4 regions of the Ruegeria sp. C12 genome follow, and region 1 is predicted to be linked to each of the others. Evidence: riboswitches for the same ligand, from Rfam matches in the RefSeq annotation. Region 1 holds a riboswitch; each other region holds the start of a gene.

What was found. A riboswitch is a leader RNA that binds a small molecule or an ion and turns the genes downstream of it on or off. The one in region 1 is predicted to bind cobalamin.
Region 2: another riboswitch for cobalamin. It lies ahead of ACR0C9_RS00550 (hypothetical protein); the one in region 1 lies ahead of ACR0C9_RS13205 (DUF1636 family protein).
Region 3: another riboswitch for cobalamin. It lies ahead of ACR0C9_RS10150 (hypothetical protein); the one in region 1 lies ahead of ACR0C9_RS13205 (DUF1636 family protein).
Region 4: another riboswitch for cobalamin. It lies ahead of ACR0C9_RS12295 (DUF1636 domain-containing protein); the one in region 1 lies ahead of ACR0C9_RS13205 (DUF1636 family protein).

Annotation. Positions count from the first base shown of each region.
Region 1 covers NZ_JBQFSA010000006.1:145,829-151,011, forward strand. The annotation lists gene ACR0C9_RS13190 (glucokinase) at 1-677, shown strand, start outside; gene ACR0C9_RS13195 (carbohydrate kinase family protein) at 712-1,638, shown strand; gene ACR0C9_RS13200 (D-lyxose/D-mannose family sugar isomerase) at 1,657-2,322, shown strand; cobalamin riboswitch at 2,382-2,585, shown strand; gene ACR0C9_RS13205 (DUF1636 family protein) at 2,685-3,041, shown strand; gene ACR0C9_RS13210 (ABC transporter ATP-binding protein) at 3,038-3,814, shown strand; gene ACR0C9_RS13215 (ABC transporter substrate-binding protein) at 3,827-4,777, shown strand; gene ACR0C9_RS13220 (iron ABC transporter permease) at 4,779-5,183, shown strand, end outside.
Region 2 covers NZ_JBQFSA010000001.1:124,392-129,574, reverse strand. The annotation lists gene ACR0C9_RS00565 (ATP-binding protein) at 1-1,006, shown strand, start outside; gene ACR0C9_RS00560 (hypothetical protein) at 1,038-1,742, shown strand; gene ACR0C9_RS00555 (AbrB family transcriptional regulator) at 1,962-3,026, shown strand; cobalamin riboswitch at 3,122-3,333, shown strand; gene ACR0C9_RS00550 (hypothetical protein) at 3,456-3,755, shown strand; gene ACR0C9_RS00545 (homocysteine S-methyltransferase family protein) at 3,970-5,022, shown strand; gene metH (methionine synthase) at 5,019-5,183, shown strand, end outside.
Region 3 covers NZ_JBQFSA010000004.1:186,469-191,651, reverse strand. The annotation lists gene ACR0C9_RS10165 (TauD/TfdA dioxygenase family protein) at 1-312, opposite strand, end outside; gene ACR0C9_RS10160 (DNA polymerase III subunit gamma/tau) at 344-2,134, opposite strand; gene ACR0C9_RS10155 (phosphatase domain-containing protein) at 2,275-2,787, shown strand; gene ACR0C9_RS10150 (hypothetical protein) at 2,779-3,186, opposite strand; cobalamin riboswitch at 3,275-3,495, opposite strand; gene ACR0C9_RS10145 (alpha/beta hydrolase family protein) at 3,654-4,511, shown strand; RNA gene ffs (signal recognition particle sRNA small type) at 4,541-4,639, opposite strand; gene ACR0C9_RS10135 (bifunctional 2',3'-cyclic-nucleotide 2'-phosphodiesterase/3'-nucleotidase) at 4,679-5,183, opposite strand, start outside.
Region 4 covers NZ_JBQFSA010000005.1:243,458-248,640, reverse strand. The annotation lists gene cobN (cobaltochelatase subunit CobN) at 1-485, opposite strand, end outside; gene cobW (cobalamin biosynthesis protein CobW) at 489-1,544, opposite strand; gene ACR0C9_RS12295 (DUF1636 domain-containing protein) at 1,541-1,921, opposite strand; cobalamin riboswitch at 2,015-2,234, opposite strand; gene ACR0C9_RS12290 (NAD(P)-dependent oxidoreductase) at 2,338-3,330, shown strand; tRNA gene ACR0C9_RS12285 (tRNA-Cys) at 3,381-3,454, opposite strand; gene ACR0C9_RS12280 (protein-L-isoaspartate O-methyltransferase family protein) at 3,683-4,336, shown strand; gene ACR0C9_RS12275 (TolC family outer membrane protein) at 4,432-5,183, shown strand, end outside.

The DNA of each region.
Region 1 (5,183 bases):
CTGCGGCATGGTCCGTGGCCGAGGCAACGAAGGCCGATGTGGCCGTGCTGCAGGGCGACCCTACACCGCCAACCGGCACCCGTCTGGTCGTCGGCCCCGGGACCGGTCTGGGCGTCGGGGCGCTGTTGTATTCGGAAGGACATTACCACACAGCCTCGGGCGAAGGCGGTCATGTCGGTGTCTCCCCGCGCCACCGGGACGAGGTTGATATTTTCGAAGCTGCCCGCCACATCGCGCCGGACTGTTTCTTTGGCGACAACCTGACGCTTGAAGCTGAAATGTTCCTGAGCGGCACGGGTCTGCCTGTCCTCTACCGGTCCATCGCGATTGCGGCTGGTCAGACAGACACCCCTCACCTGTCGGCAAAGGACATTCTTGACGGCGCCCGCAACGGATCGGATGCGCATGCCATCAAAGCGGCAGAGATGTTCACGACCCATCTGGGCGCTCTGCTGGGTGATCTGTCCGTCACCTTGATCCCCCGGGGCGGCGTGTTTCTGGTGGGCGGTGTGGCGGAGAAGAACCGCTGGCTGTTTGGCGAGTGCTTTCTGGATGCCTTCAATCAAGGCGGGCGATTCAGCGATTTGCGGCAAGGGATGAACCTTTATATCTCGGAACAGGTCGAATTTGGCATTGTTGGCGCTAACAACTTCTGTAAAAATGCGCTCATGCGGTAAAACCGTGTGACCATTTCCAAAGAAGGACCGCGGGATGATCCTGTGTTGTGGCGAAGCCCTGATCGACATGATCGCCGAACCGACCAATTCGGGCGCGCAGGGCTATGTGCCCCATTCCGGCGGCGCAATTTTCAACACGGCCATCGCGCTGGGGCGCTTGGGCGCGCCGGTGGGGATGCTGACGGGCCTGTCCTCGGATATGTTTGGCGCGCAATTGGCGGACACGCTGAAGGCAAGCCATGTGGACACCTCGCATGTGATTGTCAGCGACCGCCCGACCACTTTGGCTTTTGTGAAGCTGGTGGATGGGCATGCCTCGTACAATTTTGTTGATGAAAACACGGCGGGGCGAATGTTGCAGCCCGAGGATGTGCCGCAGCAATTGCTGGCGACCTCGACCCTGTATCTGGGGGGGATCAGTCTGGCCTGTGAACCCTGTGCCGATGCCTATGCCGCGCTGCTCGACCGTCATGGCGGCGACCGCGCGGTGATGCTGGACCCAAATATCCGGCCGGGGTTCATCAAGGACCAGACCCGCTATCGCACCCGCCTGAATCGCATGATCGCGCAGGCCGATATCGTCAAGGTTTCGGACGAGGATCTGGATTGGATCATTCCCGGGCCGGAAACCCATGCCGAGAAGGTGCCCTTGTTGCTGAAGGCCGGGCCGTCCGTGGTGATTGTGACACGCGGCAGTCAGGGGGCGACAGGCTATCTGGCGGACGGGTCCGAGACCTCGGTGGCGGTCAAACCGGTGCAGGTTATCGATACTGTGGGCGCCGGCGATACGTTCAACGCGGGCGTTTTGGCCGAACTCCACCGCGCCGGGCACCTGAGCAAAGAGGGCCTGCGCGCCTTGACACCTGATAGCCTGCGCGCGGCTTTGTCCCTGGGCGCCGATGTCGCCGCCGTCACCGTATCCCGCGCCGGGGCAAATCCGCCCTGGGCGCATGAGCTTTGATCCCACGAGGGAAGCGACATGAAACGATCCGACATCAACGACATCAAGACCGAGGCGCAGGCCTTCATCAAATCCTTCGGCGCGGTCCTGCCGCCCTTCGCCGACTGGTCCCCTGATCAGATGCGCAGCGCAAAGGCCGACACGATCCGCGCCCGAGGGTTGGGCTGGGACATTACCGATTACGGTCAGGGCAAGTTTGATGAGCTGGGCCTGTTCCTGTTCACCCTGCGCAATGGCGACGTGAATGATCTGAACCAGGGTCGCGGTATGCTCTATGCCGAGAAACTGCTGATTTCGCGCGACAAACAATTGTCTCCGATGCACCGCCATATCATCAAGGCCGAGGACATCATCAACCGGGGTGGCGGTGATCTGGTGATGGAGATCTACGCCTCAGACCCCGAAGGCGGCATTGATCGCGACAATCCGGTTGTTGTGCCCAGCGATGGCTGCGACGTGACCATCACGCCCGGCGAATTGCTGCGCTTGAAACCCGGCGAAAGCGTTACCCTGATGCCCGGTATCTGGCATGCCTTCTGGGCCGAGCGTGGCGATTGTCTGATCGGTGAAGTCTCAACCGTCAATGACGACCGCACGGACAATGTGTTCGAGCAACCGATCCCCCGGTTCGCGACCATTGAAGAGGACGCAGCGCCGGAATTTTTGCTGGTTGCGGACTACTAAACACTCAGTCCGCGTCGCCAAAATCTCGGCCAGAACGCTTGACAATTAAATCCGCGACAGACTAGCTGACCAGCGATGGTTCCCGTAGCGATGCCTGCGGGATGAAAATGGGAATACGGTGCGGCCCTGCGGCCAAATCCGTGACTGCCCCCGCAACTGTAAGCGCAGAGCGACGCCAAATCACCACTGGCCTGAACAGGTCGGGAAGGTTGGCCAAGCCACGACCCGCAAGTCAGGAGACCTGCCATCACCTGTGCAACCAACCCGGGGCGGGGCGTCCTGGAAGGAGGATTTGATGGCTCAATTTTTCGCCTGCGGGCGTGGCGTCTTCTTTTCGCGCGGTTTCCGCAGCGGGGACAGCCATGTCATCCCAAGCTGACCACTTCGTCCTGATCTGTTCGACCTGTCAGGGTGAAATCGAAGCCAAGGCAGCCAAGGCCAGTTTGGACGCAACCCTACCACCGGAGTTTGCGACCCGGTTGATTGCCTGCATGGCAGGGTGCGAACGCCCCATGACCGTTGGGCTGCAAGCCGAAGGCAAGGCGCAGTATCTGTTCGGCGATATCCAAAGCCCAGCCGATCTGGACGCGATTGCCGCCTTTGCCCGTCAGTTCCGCGACAGTGACGACGGCTGGACCAGCGCAACCGACCGGCCCCCTGCCCTGCTTTACAAAACTCTGGCGCGTCTGCCGCGCCTGTCATCGAAGGGTGAGGCATGAGTTTTCTGGTTGCCAAAGGTCTGGAATACTACGCCCTGAACGGGGATGTGTTGCTACAGGATGTCTCCTTCTCGTTGGATGAGGGGTCGATCCTGGCCGTTGCCGGGCCAAACGGGGCCGGGAAAACCACGCTGTTGAACCTGCTTTGCGGCCTTGAACGTCTGGCCCTGGGCGATGTGACGATCAAGGGGCAAAGCCTGCGTCAATTGTCCGCCCCGGAACGGGCACGCACCATCGCCGTGGTCGGGCAGCAGGAACTGCCTGACGGCCGGTTGAAACTGCGCGACTATGTGGCCCTTGGGCAAATCCCGATTCAGGCCGACCGGTCCGCCGAGGATCATAAGGCCGATCTTGAGCGGGTGCTTGAGATCACCGAACTGGTCCCGCTGGCCGATAAACCGATGCAACGTCTGTCCGGCGGGGAACGTCAGCGGGCGCATATCGCACGGGCTCTGGCGCAAAGGCCATCGCTTTTGTTTCTGGACGAGCCGACAAACCACCTCGACCCCGACGCCAAGGGCCACATGCTGTCGCTGGTGGCCGAACTGGGCGTGACGGTTGTGATGATCGTGCACGATCTGGTCATGATCCCCGAATTCGCCACCCATGTCGCTTTGATGAAGGCAACCCGCATGACCGGCTTCGGCCCGGTTCCCGAAGTTCTAACACCCGAGCGTGTGCGCGATACGTTTGGCGTTGACTACCTGTGTTTCCAGCACGAAGGGCGCGTGATCCCGGCGCTGGATATCCGAAAACGAAAGCTGTCATCTTAACAGGAGAATTTGATGATGCAGAAATTCTGGTCCGTAGTCCTTGTTTCGGGCCTCGCGAGTGGTGCGGCGGCACATGAAGTGACCGTCGACAATTGCGGAGAACCACTGGTGTTCGACGGCACGCCCGAGCGGATTGTCGTGCACGACATGAACATGACCGACATGGCCTTTGCGCTGGGTTTGCAGGACAAGATTGTCGGCCTGACCGGCATTACCGGCTGGTACAAGACCAGCCCGGATTTCGATGCAAAACGCGGTGACATCCCGGAACTGGCGCCCAAATACCCCACCGTCGAAAATCTGGTCGCGGTCGAGCCGGATATGTTCTTTGCCGGTTGGTATTACGGCATGCAGCCGGGTGGCGAAGTCACCCCCGACACGCTGGAACCCTTTGGCATCAAAACCATGGTCCTGACCGAAAGCTGCGTTCACCTGAACAAGGACCGCCCCGAAGCCAGCATGGACCTTCTGTTCGATGACGTGCTGCGTCTGGGCAAGGTGATGCATGTGGAAGACAAGGCCGAAGCGTTGGTTTCGGGCTGGAAAGACCAGCTGGCGGCCATCGAATCCAAAACCGCAGACCTGCCGAAACCCCGCGTCTTCCTGCTGGACGGTCCCGCCGATGCGCCCTTTACCGCCGGTAAATTCGCCATTCCAGACGCCATGATCGAGGCTGCGGGCGGTGTCAGCGTCACCCATGACATGGACACCAGCTGGGGTCGCACCTCATGGGAAGCAGTGGCCGCCGCAAACCCCGAATTTCTGGTCCTACTGGACTATCAGACCGGGAACGGTGCCGAAGACACGTTCAAGTTCCTGCAGGAGCATCCGGCCATGTCCCTGACCGATGCCGTCAAGAACGAACGCTGGATCGGTCTGCGCTATGAAGAGCTGACACCGGGACCGGCAAATATCGACGCCATCGAAAAGATGGTTTCGGCCATGCACCCGGAGCTCAACTAAAATGGCTCAAACGGGGCGTGCGGTCCTGCTGGGGGCGGTCATTCTGACCGCCCTTTTGCTGCTGTCCGTTGTCTATGGCACGACATCCATTCCTGTCGCAGACGTAGGCACAGCGATCATGCTGGGCACCGGATTGACCGAAGGCGAGATGTCCCCCCTGCATCGGATCGTGTTCGACCTGCGCCTGCCCCGCGCCCTATTCGCGGCGGTCATTGGCGCTGGTCTGGGTGTGGTCGGCGTGGTGCTGCAAACGACCACGCGCAACGATCTGGCCGACCCGTTTCTGTTTGGCCTGTCTTCGGGCGCAGCCGCCGGGGCGGTTCTGGTCATCACGGTAACCGGGGACGTGCTTGGCATCTGGACCCTGCCGCTTGCTGCCTTCTGTGGCGGCTTGATCGCGTCAGGC
Region 2 (5,183 bases), on a different contig from region 1:
TCTTGGTGACGCGGATGAGACCTCATCGGCGCTGAACGGGCTGGCCGCGCATTTTCTGGACAAGGGCGACTGCGCTAAGGGCATAGAATATGCCGACCGCATTCTGGCTATGCCCGGCGCAGCCGCGAACCGGATCGGCATGTTGCGCGCCCATACCACGCTTGCCTTTCTGCGGTTTCAACTGGGCGAAGGTGAAATTGCCGTTGAACATGCAGAAGAGGCGATCCGTCTCTACCGCCCCGAGGATTACGCCGAAGTTACCTATGGCATTGGCACCGATCAGGGCGTTCTGGCCTATGGGGTCGGCGCAGTGGCCCATTGGTGGTGCGGCGCGCCCGATACGGCGCTGAAACGTGCCGAGGCGGGGTTGGCGCTGGCCGAGGGGTTGAACTCGGCGCTCAGCCTGGCCGCCGCACGGGCCTTTCTGATCATCACCCTGCATTGTCGCCGGGACAGTGATCGCGCCTATGCGCTGGCCACCGAGACCTATGAGACATGCACCCAGCTCGGCATCCCGCTTTGGGGCGGGCTAAGCCAGTTGTTCCGGGCCGGGCAACCCATCGACCCGCCGGGCAAGCGGTGTCAGGAGGTAGATGCCGGTCTGGCCCTGCTGGCAAAAACCGGCAGCCAGACAGGTTCGGGTATGGGGTTTGCGATCATGGCTGACACACGGCTGGCCAATGATGATCCGGATACAGCGCTGGCGATTGTTGACACCGGGCTGCAAATGTCGGGGATGTTGAACCAGCCGGTCTGGAACCCGGACCTGATGCGGTTGAAAGCACAGGTGCTGGCTGTTCTGGACCGACAAGACGAGGCCGAGGCGCTGCTGCGCACCGCAATTGACGAAGCCGGGGCTGCCGGATCGGTTTCGCTGGCCCTGCGCTGCGCGCGGGTGCTGTCTGATATGCTAACCGGCACCGCGCGCGAAGCCGAAGGCGCGCAGTTGGTTGCCGATTGGGCCGGTCGGCTGGAGCCCGGCGCAGCCGCTTCAGACCCGGCCTGACGACACTGAATTTCAACCAGAGGACCATTTCATGACAGACCATATCGTTTTCTGCTCGGGCCCGATGTTCAGCGTCGGTGATCTTTGGGAGCAATATAACATCGCCGCCGTGCTCGAGGCCGGAGGGTTCGGCACCTATCTCGCCCCGCGCGACGGCGTCGAGATCGCCAAGATGATGGATATGTTGCAGGACCCTCAGGTCTGGTCGCAAAAGGGCCAGGAGATGCTGTATATCATCCTCAAGGTCGGCTATGCGCAGGATATCTACCAATTGCTCGGGCGCTGCTCGAGCCTTGTGTTCAACATGGATGGCCGGGTGCCCGATGGCGGCAGTATTGTCGAGGTGACGACCGCCTACGCCGCTGGAATGCCCCTTGTGATCTACAAGACGACACCGGTGACGCTGTTTGGTGGGGTCGATAACCCGATGATTCAGGGGCTTTCGACCAATTGGGACTATGTGCATGACACCGCATCCATCGTGCCCGCCCTGCTCAAACGGATCGAAGCTCAGTCGCAGAACGGCTATGTCTACACCCCGCCCCCGAATGTCAGCCTTGTGATGGAGGTTGGGGCGATGACCGCAGACCCCAGTTCCGACCTTCACAAACGGCTCGACGCCATTTCGAATGCGCCCAACGAGAAGGCCGCGATGGAAGCGGGTGAGGAACTGATCGAATGGGCGAAAAGCAACAAGGCTTATCAGGCGGCGTTTGGCGGGTCGGCACCCACGTAAGCCCTGTTGGATTGGTGGGGTTGAAACGAATTCAGTGACACTCGCCTTGATTTCGAGACCTCGTTCCTGGATTTCATCCAACACACGCTGATAGCGCCAAGCTGCATCACAGGCCGTTCTTCACTCGGGCATTCTGAATGGTCAGTGCCGTGGTCTTGCAAACCGCGCCCATTTGTATACCATTGGATACAATTGATCCCATGACTTCGGACCTGAAATTTGTCCGTCCAAGCCACATCACCAAGCCGCCCCGTAAGGCGGGCCATCACCTTCGGCCTTGCCGTGCTGGGAACGGTCGTATTCTGGATGCTGGGCCTGCCCCTGCCATTTCTATTCGGCCCCATGACCGCCTGCCTGATTGCGGCACTGGCGCATACGCCGATGGAAGGGTTCGGGCAGATCTCGGTCGCGGCGCGCACTATCCTGGGCGTGGCGGTGGGGGCTTCGATCACGCCGGACCTGTTTGGCCAACTGCCGCAAATGGCAGCGTCAATTGCTCTGATCCCGCCCTTCATCCTGTTGATCGCTTTGGTCGGGGTGCCGTTCTTTCGCAAAGTCTGGGGCTTTGACGACAAAACGGCTTTCTACGCAGCCATGCCCGGCGGGTTGCAAGACATGATCATCTTCGGCACCGAGGCCGGTGCCAATCCGCGCGCCCTGTCCCTGATCCATGGCACGCGCGTGCTGATCATCGTGACGCTCGCCCCGATGTTCCTGACCCTGTTCTACGACGCTGACCTGACCAACCCCATTGGCGAACCCGCCCGCGACCTGCCCTTGCACGAACTGGCGCTGATGGTCGTCGCCGCCATTGTCGGCTGGAAAGGCGGTGAGCGGATCGGCCTGTTCGGAGCGTCCATTCTGGGCCCAATGATCCTGACTGCGGCCTTGTCACTGGGCGATTTCATCCACACCCGCCCACCGCGCGAGGCGATCCTTGTCGCGCAATTCTTTATCGGCTGCACCATCGGCGTGAAATTTATCGGTGTCACATGGGTCGAGCTGCGCAAAGTTGTGGCGGCGGGCTGCGCCTATGTTGTTGTGCTGGCCATACTTGCGGCAGCCTTCACGGCCCTTGTGACCACGTTGGGGTTCGGGCAACCGATCGAGGCCTTCCTCGCCTTTGCCCCCGGCGGGCAGGCTGAAATGACGGTCTTGGCCATCGTCTCGGGCGCGGATCTCGGGTTTGTCATTACCCACCATCTGACACGGATCGTTCTGGTGATCATCGGCGCGCCCATCGCGGCCAGTCTTCTGGTGCGCTGGTCCGGCTCTCGGGATTAGAAGGGTTTCGCAGTTTGATTTGGGTTCAATTCCTGCCGGGTTGCAATCCGACGCTGCGTGCTTTGCTGGCACCAGTAGACACAGCTTTGGCCTTATGAGACTGTGCTGCCGATGGTGTCCGACGCTCTGAGTCGGCTGAAAAGGGAATGCGGTGCGGGCAAACGCCCAAAGCCGCAACTGCCCCCGCAACTGTAAGCGGCGAGCGACCCCCGACAGACCACTGGATGACCCCGCTTGGGTTGTCCGGGAAGGACGGGGACAGCGAAGAACCGCAAGTCAGGAGACCTGCCATCTCCGGCGCATATGTGCCGCAGTCACCTTAACTCGGGCGGGGTGCCCGTGGACGGAGCGACAAGAGATGGACCGCACTGGCCAGACACCACTGTTGATGACCCACACAAGCCGCCCAAAAGCGCGGAGGGCGTCGTTATGCTTGACCTGACCATTTCCCAACTGGATACCGGCCACGTGCCACCGCAGCGCGCGCAAGAGCTGGGGCAGATGGGCTATATGCAATGGCTGGGCGGCCTGCCCGGTTCGGCAAACTACCACGCGCAGGCGCGGATTGCTTTGGCCAAGGCCAAACCGTTTGCCGAGACTTCTCCCGCCATCGCTGTGTTCTGCGACCTGCTGGCCCGATCCATGCAGATGCCCCTGGAACCATTGTTCCTGGCCCTGCCCGCAAAACAGCGCCGAGGGGGCCATCGCGCGCGCCGCGCCGCCTTGTGACCTCATGCGGGCAATTCAGCCTGTGCCACCGCCCGCATTTTGGACGATTTTGGCCGGGCAATGCTTTGACTGCTTATTGGTGATTTCGTTGGATATGCGCGACGAACAAGACACATTATGACGCAAACTCATAATTTAGTCGAATAACAATCATTTCACCTCATAATGCCAACGCGCTATACCTTCGGCCCACACAGCCGATTGGATACCGCGAATGCTTGACTTTACCTTGCCCGACACACCCGCGCTCGCGACGCTGCGCGCATTGGCTGCCCAGCGCATCCTGATCCTTGACGGGGCCATGGGCACAATGATCCAGGCGCTGAACATGACCGAAGAGGATTTTACCGCCAACGGTCACATCCATGGCCCCGGTTGTCGGCATCATTATCACCCGGACCTTCCGCAACAGGGCAACAACGACCTGTTGGTGCTGACCCAGCCGCAGGCAGTTGAGGACATTCAATACGAGTTCGCAATGGCCGGGGCGGATATCCTTGAAACCAACACTTTTTCCTCAACCACCATCGCGCAAGCCGATTACGGGCTGGAGGCTGCGGTGCATGATCTGAACGTCGCAGGCGCGCAGGTGGCGCGGCGCGCGGCGGACCGGGCCACGGCTGAGGACGGCAAACCCCGGTTTGTGGCCGGGGCTGTGGGTCCGACGAACCGGACGGCCTCGATCAGCCCGGATGTGAACGATCCCGGATACCGTGCCGTCAGTTTCGATGATCTGCGCACAGCCTATGGCCAGCAGATCGAAGGGCTGATCGAGGGCGGTTCCGACCTGATCCTGATCGAGACGATCTTTGACACGCTGAACGCCAAGGCGGCGATTTTTGCGGCGTTCGAGAGTTTCGCCAAGGCCGGACGTCGCCTGCCGTTGATGATCTCGGGCACGATCACCGATGCCTCGGGCCGGACGCTTTCTGGCCAGACACCCACCGCCTTCTGGCACTCGGTCGCCCATGCGCGCCCTTTCACCGTCGGGCTGAACTGCGCCCTTGGCGCTGCATCCATGCGCCCGCATATGGCCGAGATTTCGGGCGTGGCGACCGCCCTGACCTGCGCCTACCCCAACGCAGGCCTGCCGAATGAGTTCGGCCAGTATGACGAAACACCGGACCAGACCGCCGCTCAGGTCGAAGAGTTTGCCCGCGATGGCATCGTCAACGTGGTCGGCGGTTGCTGCGGCACCACGCCCGACCATATCCGCGCGATTGCCGAAGCGGTTGCGCCCTTTGCCCCCAGAAAGGTACCGGCATGACCCCTCACCTGCGCCTCTCGGGGCTGGAACCCTTTGTCCTGACGCCCGACATCCCCTTTGTGAATGTGGGTGAGCGGACCAACGTCACCGGCTCGGCCCGGTTTCGCAAGCTGATCGTGAACCGCGACTATGCCGCCGCGCTGGACGTTGCGCGGGATCAA
Region 3 (5,183 bases), on a different contig from region 1:
ATTGGCCTGCAAATCCAGCAGGCGCAGATCGTCGCGGGCGCGCAAGCCGTCCTCTGTCTGATTGGACAGTTCAGACACCTGAAACTCCACATCGCGCCCCGCCGCCATCTGTTCGCGGTTTTCCAGCGGACCAAACAGTTCACCCAGACGCATATGATCGTCATCCGAGATGCTCTGCCCCGGAAAAAGCAGGGCGGAATGCGTTTCGAAGGCGTGCCGGATCTGGGGGTAGAGGTTATCCTGCGTGACCTCGCGCAGGTCGACGTCATGAACAATCAGGCCGAATTTGGGGTGCAGCGGGGTTGTGCGCATCAGGCTCCTCGGTCATGGGGCGGGGGTCGAGTTAATCCTCTTCGAACGGGTCCCATTCATCCTCGACCTCTGGCAGGGCTTCGGTTTCGACCTGTGCCGCGCGTTGTTCAGGGGTTTCTATTCTGGTGATCTTGGCCTTTGGAAAATGTGCCAGCACGGCCTGAACCAGCGGGTGTTCCGAGGCTTCTTCCTTCAGCGCCAGTTCCGCCCTGTCGCGAATCTCGGCAATCGTCGGCGCGTCGCCATCGGACACAATCGACACGGCCCAGCGATTGCCTGTCCACCGCTGCAGGGCCGAGCCCAACCGTGGGGCCAGATCCGTCGGGGCTTGCGGCGCAGGCGTAAACTCGATGCGTCCCGGCTGATAGGAAACCAGCCGCACGCCGTTTTCGACCTCGACCAACAGTTTCACATCACGGTTGACGCGGATCAGTTCGACCACGTGATCGAAACTGGGATAGCGCGCCAAAGCGGCCTGCGTGTCCTGGGCCAGCGCCGCGACCGGAGCACCCCCTGCCCCGCGAGGCGCAGGCGCATAGGTCGGTGCTGCGCGCGCTTCAACCGGTGCAGTGCCGTTACCGTGGATCGGCATACCGCCGCCCGGTCCGCCATTTGGTGGCGCAGGTGTATCCTGCAGACGTTTGATCAGTTCTTCCGGGCTGGGCAGATCGGCCACATGGGTCAGACGGATCACCGCCATCTCGGCTGCCATCATGGCGTTGGGGGCGGCCGAGACCTCCTCCAGCGCCTTCAACAGCATTTGCCACATGCGGGTCAGCACACGCATGGGCAGGGCGTCGGCCATCTGCTGGCCACGGGCGCGCTCGTCAGGGGATACTGTCGGATCCTCGGCTGCGTCCGGCGTGATTTTGACGACCGAGACCCAATGGGTGATCTCGGCCAGATCGCGCAGCACCGCCAGCGGGTCGGCCCCTTCGGCATATTGCGCGCTAAGCTCGGTCAGGGCACCGGCGGCATCGCCGCGCAGGATCATATCCATCAGGTCCAGCACCCGGCCACGGTCGGCCAGCCCCAGCATGGCGCGCACCTGGTCGGCGGTGGTTTCGCCTGCGCCGTGAGAAATCGCCTGATCCAACAGTGAGGTTGCGTCGCGGGCAGACCCCTCGGCCGCGCGGGTGATCAAGGCCAGCGCGTCCTCGGCAATCTCGGCCCCTTCGGCGCTGGCGATCTTTTGCAGCAGACCGATCATATCTTCGGGCTCGATCCGGCGCAGGTCAAAGCGCTGGCAGCGGGACAGGACCGTGACCGGGACCTTGCGAATCTCGGTGGTGGCGAAGATGAACTTCACATGTTCGGGCGGCTCCTCCAGCGTCTTGAGCAGCGCGTTGAAGGCGCTGGTCGAGAGCATGTGAACCTCATCGATGATGTAAATCTTGTAGCGGGCCGAGGCGGCGCGGTAGCGGACGCTGTCGATGATTTCGCGAATATCATTGACGCCGGTACGGCTGGCGGCGTCCATCTCCATCACGTCGACATGGCGGCCTTCCATGATGGCCACGCAATGCTCGCACTGACCGCAGGGTTCGGTCGTGGGGCCACCAGCGCCGTCCGGCCCGATGCAGTTCATACCCTTGGCGATGATCCGCGCCGTGGTTGTCTTGCCGGTGCCGCGTATGCCGGTCATGACAAAGGCCTGGGCTATCCTGTCGGCTTCGAACGCATTTTTCAGCGTGCGCACCATCGCGTCCTGACCCACCAGATCAGCAAAGGTTTCCGGACGGTATTTGCGGGCGAGAACCTGATAGGCGGGGCTGTCTGTGTCGGTCATGTCTGCTCTGGCGGATTCGGGACGTCGTCGCAGCGTAGTGGTCGCTGCAGCCCGCGTCCACCGCGCGGTTGGCGAAATTTGGTTTGGAAAGACCCGAGATCGGCGTAAACTGGAATCTCAGTATTTTTGAAGCACATTTTAAAAGCAGGCTTGGGTTTGGGAGGAAATCTTTGATGTCGCAACTGGTCGTCTACGCGCTGCAAGTCGGAGGCGGAACACTTGCGCTGACCTCGATGCCGGGACGCGGCGGAGATTATGCGGGCGATCTGGATACAATCGCGGATTGGAAACCCGGTCTTGTGATCTCGATGACCACGGAAGTTGAGATGCTGCAGGACGGGGCCCGGACCTTTGGCAGTGACATTCAGGGCCGCGCCAGCCGATGGGTTCATTTGCCGGTCGAGGATTTTGGCGCCCCGCCGCGCGCCGTTCAGGATCGGTGGGGGTCGGTCAGCGCATCGGCGCGGCAGGCTTTGTCCGGCGGTGGCCGGGTGCTGGTGCATTGCCGGGGTGGGTGCGGGCGATCCGGTATGGTGGTCTTGCGCCTGATGCTGGAATGCGGGGAACCGGCAGACAAGGCGCTGGCCCGGTTGCGGGCCCTGCGCCCCTGCGCGGTGGAAACCGACGAGCAGATGGCATGGGCCACGAAAGCGACCCACGCACCTTTGGATGCGCGCTCAGGCTGATACCCGCGCCGGTTCCTGCACTGGTCTTGAAGGTCTCAGGGCCAAGACCTCAAGCATGGCGCAAGGCGTTCTTGGCAAGGCCCCGGACGGAAGGGCCGCGCATGTCTCGTTAAAAATCAGGTCGGCATAGGTATCCAGCGTTTGGATCGGCGTGTCCGCCTCGGTCCCGCAGAAGATGCGTATCTGTTCTGGTCCGGCGCGAAAGCGGGCCATGCACCCTTGCGCGCAATGCGTCAGGTCGCTGCTACCTTCGATTTCGAATCCTTCGCTGGTGACGTGGTCGGCCTTGTTCATTGCCTCGGCCAGCGCGCGTGCCATGCGCGCCATTGCGGGGCAGGGCCCGCCTGTGCGTTGGCAAATGGTCGCCACGTATTCGTGGGTTTTTGTCTTCCAGATCATCCTGCGCCCTCCGCGCGGCGGACGGGGGATGATACAGGTGAGACAGAAGAAACGCTGTCAGGACCTGCCCGGACACCCCGCCCGAGTTTCGGTTACGTTGATGATGGCAGGTCTCCTGACTTGCGGGTCGTTGCTTTGCCGACCTTCCCAGCCTTTCGGCCAGTGGCATTCCGGCATCGCTTACCGCTTACAGTTGCGGGGGCAGTCGCGGCCTTGGTTCGTTCCGGTTTGACCGGGCAGAACCGCACCGTGTTCCCTTTTCATCCCGACCCATTGTGTGGATCGGAAACCATCACACAACCGCTAGCGTCTGTTCGCGTTCTGAGTCAAGCGGGGTTTTGGGTGTCACGTACACATGCCTTGTGCCGGGCGACGTGTGGTCAAGTGGCAGCAGGGTTGACTCGGCTGCGGGTTGTTGTGCCTCTTGGGCAGGTAAACCGATTGGTTCAGAAAGGCCCGCAGGTTCGATGTTGGACACGCAGCAGCACGTGAAGATCGAGGATTTCCAGTTTCCCGCTGGCCCGGCGCAGCTGTCGGCGCGACTGTATCGGCCTTTTACTGATCCCGACACGGTGGTGGTTCTGAACGGGGCGACCGGTGTGCCGCGCGACTACTACCAGCACTTTGCCCGGTGGTTGGCTGCCGAGCGTGGCATGGCCTGCCTGACGTATGACTATCGCGATTTTGGTCACTCTGTTTCCGGCCCCATGCGCGACTCGCAGGTCACGATGTCGGACTGGGCGCTGATCGATATGCCCGCAGCACGGGCCGAGATGCGCCGAAGGTTTCCCGACGCCCGGCAGTGGAGCATTGGTCATTCCGTCGGCGGAATGCTGGGGCCGATTCAGCCGGATATCGACCAGATCGACCGGATGATCTGTGTCTGCTCGGGGTTGGTGACGCTGTCCGATCACCCATGGCCCTATCGGGGGTTGGCCTGGGCGTTCTGGCACGGGCATGTTCCGCTGCTTGTGAAAGCCCTGGGGTATCTGCCCGGCAAAGCCATTGGGTTCGGTGCCGATCTGCCGGGCTCTGTCTATTGGCAATGGCGCAGGTGGTGCACCGCGCCGCTGAATTATGTGCCAGAGATCGGAAAGGATTTGCCACCGGCGCGCTGGTCGGATCTGGGTGTTCCGGTGGATCTGTTCACCAGCGACGACGATCAGACCGTCCCGCCAAAAGCCGTATGGCGTCTGGCGGATCTGTATGGGCCGGGCGCGCGGCGGCACCTGTTGTCGCCCAAGGAATTCGGAGTGAAAGAGATCGGCCATATCGGCGCATTTGCCCGCCGGAATTCGGCAATCTGGCCCCAGTTGGTTGCCTGATTGTGCTGATGAGCGGATACATGGGGGAAAGGTGAGAGGTTGGACATCGACCCAAGCGGGGCTCGTTGTGGCTGCTTCCTTCCGGACCTGACCAGGTTGGCGAGGCGCTCGCCCGCGCCAACCTCTCAGCGCTTGATATAGGGAAGCCTGGGGAAAATGACAACCCGTCAGAGTGTCAGCCGGATGCGTTCGAACCCCTGCGGGTCCGGGTCCAGAACGATAGGGTCGTAGTTCTGCAACTCTGACAGGTATTTCAGCGCGCCGGGCCCTGTACTGAGGATTGACTGAACCCCGGCCTGCGGCGCGAACGAAAACGGATAAACCGCCTGAGACAGCGGGTCGGCGGGCAGGTACCCGGTCAGATAATCGCGTAGGATTCGCTTGATATCTATTGCAGGCAGGTTGATCGGCTCTGCCGTTTCCACAAACGGGAAATGCCCGCCACCATTGGCGCGGTAATTGTTGAGCGCGACCACAAAATCCTGATTGGGGTCAAGCGTAGACCCGTCAATTCTGGCCTGCCGGATGCGGCGGTGAGAATTGTCGATCAACTGCCCCTGAGCGTCAAACCGGGCCGGGTAGGACGGGTCGATCTGGTAGGTCAGGCCAAAGAGAAGGTCGAAATTGTACCCAACCCGACCGGGGTCGATCAGATCGGTCTCGGCGTCGCGA
Region 4 (5,183 bases), on a different contig from region 1:
AGCGCCATTTGCGCCAGGGCGGCCTGCGCCGCGACCTCTCCGCCGGTGTCGCACAGATGCGCCAATCGCCGCAGGGTCGAGATGGGCAGAGTGGAATAGTCATCCAGCCGCGTATCCTCGCGCCCGTCCGCAGGCAGGACCGCCAGCGCGATGCCCTTGGCCTGCGCCAGTGCCAGAACCTGTTGCAACCCGTAGGACCAGTAGGGCACACCGCCGATCAGGCGGATCAGTATACCCTTTGCGCCCTCCAGCGTCTGTTCCACATAGGTATCGACCGACAGAGGGTGCTTGAGCGCCGTGAGGTTCGCCAGCCGCATCGTCGGCATCCGCCCCTCGGGGCCGCCACCGCGATGCCAGCCCGCCGCAAAGGCGCCGAGGTCACTGTCCGAGAACGACAGCACCACCAGATCCGCCGGGCTCTGGCCCAGATCGGTCGGGGTCTCGGTTTCCTCTAACCCGTGGCTTTCGCGGAAGACGACGTGCATGGTTTACTCGGCAGCCTCGGTCACACCCACGAGGATATCGCGGATCGCGGCCTCTTTGATGTCGTCATGCTCGGCAATCACGACCAGACGTGAGCGACGGTCCTCGCCGGGCTCCCACGGGCGGTCATACTGGTGACGCACGCGGGCACCAACGGCCTGCACCAGCAGACGCATGGGTTTGCCCTGAACGGCGGCATAGCCCTTGACGCGCAGGATGTTCAGCTCATTCGCCAGACGTTCGATCTTGGCGACCAGTTCCGCCGGGTCGGTCTGTTCCGGCAGCTCGACGATGATGCTTTCGAAATCGTCATGCTCGTGGTCGTGGTGGCCGTCGTGATGTGACGGGCGCGCGTCCATGTCATCCTCGGCGGCGGCCTCAAGGCCCAGCACGACGCGCACGTCCACCGCGCCTTCGGCCACTTCGACCACGGGCAGGGGGCGGGGGGCTTCGGCGGCGATGACCTCTTTGGCTTTCGCCACACCTTCGGGACCGGCCAGATCGGGTTTGGTCAGCAGGATGATGTCGGCGCAGGAGATCTGATCCTCGAACACCTCCGACAGGGGCGTTTCGTGGTCGATCGAGTCATCGGCCAGACGCTGGGCGTCCACCGCCTCGACATTCGGCGCGAAGCGACCGGCGGCCACAGCCTCGGCATCGGCCAGAGCGATCACGCCGTCCACGGTGATTTTCGACCGGATATCGGGCCAGTCGAACGCCTTTAGCAGCGGTTTTGGCAGGGCGAGGCCCGAGGTTTCGATCAGGATGTGATCCGGGCGCGGTTCCAGCGCCATCAGCGCCTCAATGGTGGGGATGAAGTCATCGGCCACGGTGCAGCAGATGCAGCCATTGGCCAGTTCCATGATGTTTTCCGCCGGGCAATCCGGGATCGCGCAGGATTTCAGGATGTCGCCATCAACGCCCACATCGCCAAATTCGTTGACCACCACGGCCAGCCGCTTGCCTTGTGGGTTCTGCATCAGATGCTTGACCAGCGTCGTTTTGCCCGAACCCAGAAAGCCGGTGATCACAGTGACGGGGAGTTTTTCGAGGTTGCTCATTTCAGGGCTCCAATCGGGGGAATGCGCGAGGCGCAGTTCTTGCGGAAATGTTCGGGGCGCTCGCGCCATTTGACCAGGCCGTCCTCGGTGGCCAGATACTTGGTCGCACCATCGACGATGACGTCAACGTGATCGGCCTCATTGAGGTTCTCATAGACAAAGGTCCAGCGATCCGGCCCGCCGCGCAGCACGATGGAACAGCCCTGATCGCAGTTCGACAGGCATTCGACGGCTTTCAGCGTGACGCCCTCGGGCAGGTCCGCCTGTTCCAGCGCTTTGTGCAGCAATGTGCCGGGGCGTTGATCGTCATCCTCGATGGGCAGACCACGGCGGCACGTGGTGCAGACCAGCAGCTCGACCGGCGCAGTCTCGGTCATGTCTCTCATCCCCCCAAATCCTCTTCGCGGGGGACGGGGTTTCATGCGGGCCACGCGATGCACATGGACCCGACACCGGAACACCCCGCCCGGTTTCAACTTCGGGTGCTGGCAGGTCTCCCGGCTTGCGGATGTCAGAGGCCCGGTTCGTCTGGCTCCTCTGTCGGATGTCCCGCCTTCCCGGCCTGGCAGGCCAGTGGCATTGGGCACCCTCTCCGGTCACGGTCGCGGGGGCGGCTGCGTTTGGCGGATAAACCGTTGACGCATTCCCTTTTCATCGGCTGTCGCCGACACCAACGACAGGGACATGCGGCACGTGCGGGCAGGTTGTCAAGCGCGATGCGACCACCATCGCGTGGCTAGGATGAAAAGCGACCTGCCAGCGTCGCTGGGCGGCATGACGCGGTGCCCGCGACATGGTCGCATACCGGAAAACACGCAGGGAGACGCGAATAATGAAAGTTGGGTTCATCGGACTTGGAAATGTGGGCGGAAAACTCTCGGGCTCATTGCTGCGCAACGGGATCGACCTGACGGTCCATGACCTCAATGCAGACCTGGTGGCAGAATTCGTCGAAAAGGGCGCAAAGGCCGCCGAAAGCCCGGCCCAGCTGATGCACGATTGCGACGCGGTGATCACCTGCCTGCCATCGCCTGCCGCCTCGGACGCGGTGATGCAGGAGATGTTGCCCGAGGTCGGCCCCGGCAAAATTTGGATGGAAATGTCCACCACCGACGAGGCCGAGGCCAAGCGGCTGGGTGCCATGGTCATCGAACGGGGCGGGGCGGCGGTTGATTGCCCCGTTTCCGGCGGATGCCACCGGGCGGCAACCGGCAATATCTCGATCTTCGCGGGTTGCGACCGGGATACTTTTGAGCGAATCCTGCCCTTCCTGACAACGATGGGCCGTCGGGTGTTGCATACCGGCGATCTCGGCTCGGCCTCGGTTCTGAAAGTTCTGACCAACTATCTGGCCACCGCCAACCTGATCACCTGCGCCGAAGCGCTGGTGACCGCCAAAGCCGCCGGGATGGACCTGAACACGACCTATGAGGCGATCAAGATCTCGTCTGGCACCTCATTTGTGCATGAGACCGAAAGCCAGGTCATCCTGAACGGCTCGCGCGATATTTCCTTTACCATGGACCTTGTCAAAAAGGATATCGGCCTGTTTCAGGACGTCGCCGACCGCGCGGGTGTCCCGCTTGAGATCAACCCGATCATGATCAAGATCTTCGAGGACGGCATCGCACGCTACGGCGAACGCGAACTGTCGCCCAACATCATCAAACGCCTGGAAGACGCCACCGGCCTCGACATCCGCGCGCCCGGCTTTCCACCTGAAATGCAGGACGATGAACCTGAAGAACCGGGTTATGAGGTTATCCCGGCGGGGCGCGATTCCTAAGAGGGGCGCGCTTTCGTCTTTGCGTCGCGAGGTGAAGGTATTGAAGGAAGTGGAGGCGAGTACCGGAATCGAACCGGTGTACACGGATTTGCAATCCGCTGCGTCACCACTCCGCCAACTCGCCTTTTCAAGTAAAATCAAATACTTGCCGTGGTGTGACAGGCGTTTTAGCAGCTTTCTTATGGGGCGTCCAGAGGATTGCGTGTAATTTTGGCGCCTGAGGCGGGAAATGCTGATCTGGGCCGGATCACAAACCTGTCGCACGGGCCGGGCTGTGGCAACAGGGCCGTTGCCGGTTGCTGCGGGATGTGGCAAAAGCCAAAAAAACGTGGGAATTCAGACGAGAGATCAAATGACAGATTTCGCAACCCGACGCCGCACTATGGTCGATACGCAGATTCGGCCCTCTGATGTCACGAAATTCCCGATCATCGATGCCATGCTGACCGTCCCGCGTGAAAATTTTGTGCCGGATGCGCAGCGCGAGGCCGCCTATGTTGAAGGCATAATCGATCTGGGGGACGGGCGCAGCATGCTGGAGCCTCGGACTCTGGCCAAGATGCTGGACGCTGTGAATATTTGCAAAGATGAGGCGGTTCTGGATATCGCGCCGGGGCTGGGGTATTCCACCGCCGTTGCCGCGCGCATGGCTGAACTGGTGGTTGCTGTTGAAAGCGATGAGGCGCTGGCCGCAGAAGCGCAGGATGCCCTGACCGAGGCGGATGCAGACAATGCCGTGGTGCATGTGGGCCCGCTGGAGCAAGGGGCCGAGGAACACGGGCCTTACGACGTGATCATGATACAGGGCGGCGTGCAGCAGGTGCCGGACGCTCTGCTGGGTCAGTTGAAAGACAACGGGCGCATCGCCTGTCTGTTTGTGCAGGATGGTCTGGGCGTCGTTCGGATCGGGCGCAAGGCTGGTGACCGGGTCAGCTGGCGCGACGCTTTCAACGCCAGTGCGCCGACACTGGACAGTTTTTCAGTCGAGTGTGCATTTTCGCTATAGTCGGGCGGTGGTTTTTTCTGCCACCTTGATTAGTTGAAAACGGCAACGCAAACTTCCCGCAGGGCAGTGTAATTTTGATTTGAGAGGATTTGGTGATGCGTGGAACGGCAACTGGTAAGCTGGTCAGGGCCTTGGCGGTGACCGCTGGTCTTGCCCTTAGCGTTATGCCTGTACGCCTGGCATGGGCGGACAACCTGACCGATGCCTTTATCGGGGCGTATAACACCAGCGGTCTTCTTGAACAGAACCGCGCGCTGTTGCGTGCCGCTGATGAAGATGTTGCCATTGCGGTGTCCGCGCTGCGTCCGATCATCAACTGGACAGTGCGCGTTTCGCAGGATTACACGCGGACAACGACTAGCGGTATAGTGGTCCGGAACGAGCCTTCGACATTCTTTACCGGCCTCACGCTGGCCCAGTTGATCTATGATGGCGGGTTCTCGATTCTCGGTAAGCAATCCGCGCAGGAAATCGTGTTGTCCACGCGCCAAAGCCTGATCGATGTCGAGCAGGCCATTCTGTTCCGCGCAGCAAACGCTTATCTCAACGTCGTTCTGCAGGAAGAAACCGTGCAGATTCAGGTGAATGACGTCGATGTGTCGGCCGAGGAACTTCGGGCCTCGCGGGACCGTTTCGAAGTGGGTGAAGTCACGCGCACGGACGTCGCCCTGTCCGAGGCACAGCTGGCCAGTTCCCAGGCCGATCTGGCAGTTGCACGCGGTAACCTGAGCACGGCGCAGGCGGAATATGTAAATGCCGTCGGCAAACTACCGGGGGCGACCGCTGGTCAGCCCAGCCTTCCGTCACTGCCCCGGTCCGAGTCAGAGGCGATTTCGTTCGCGCGCCG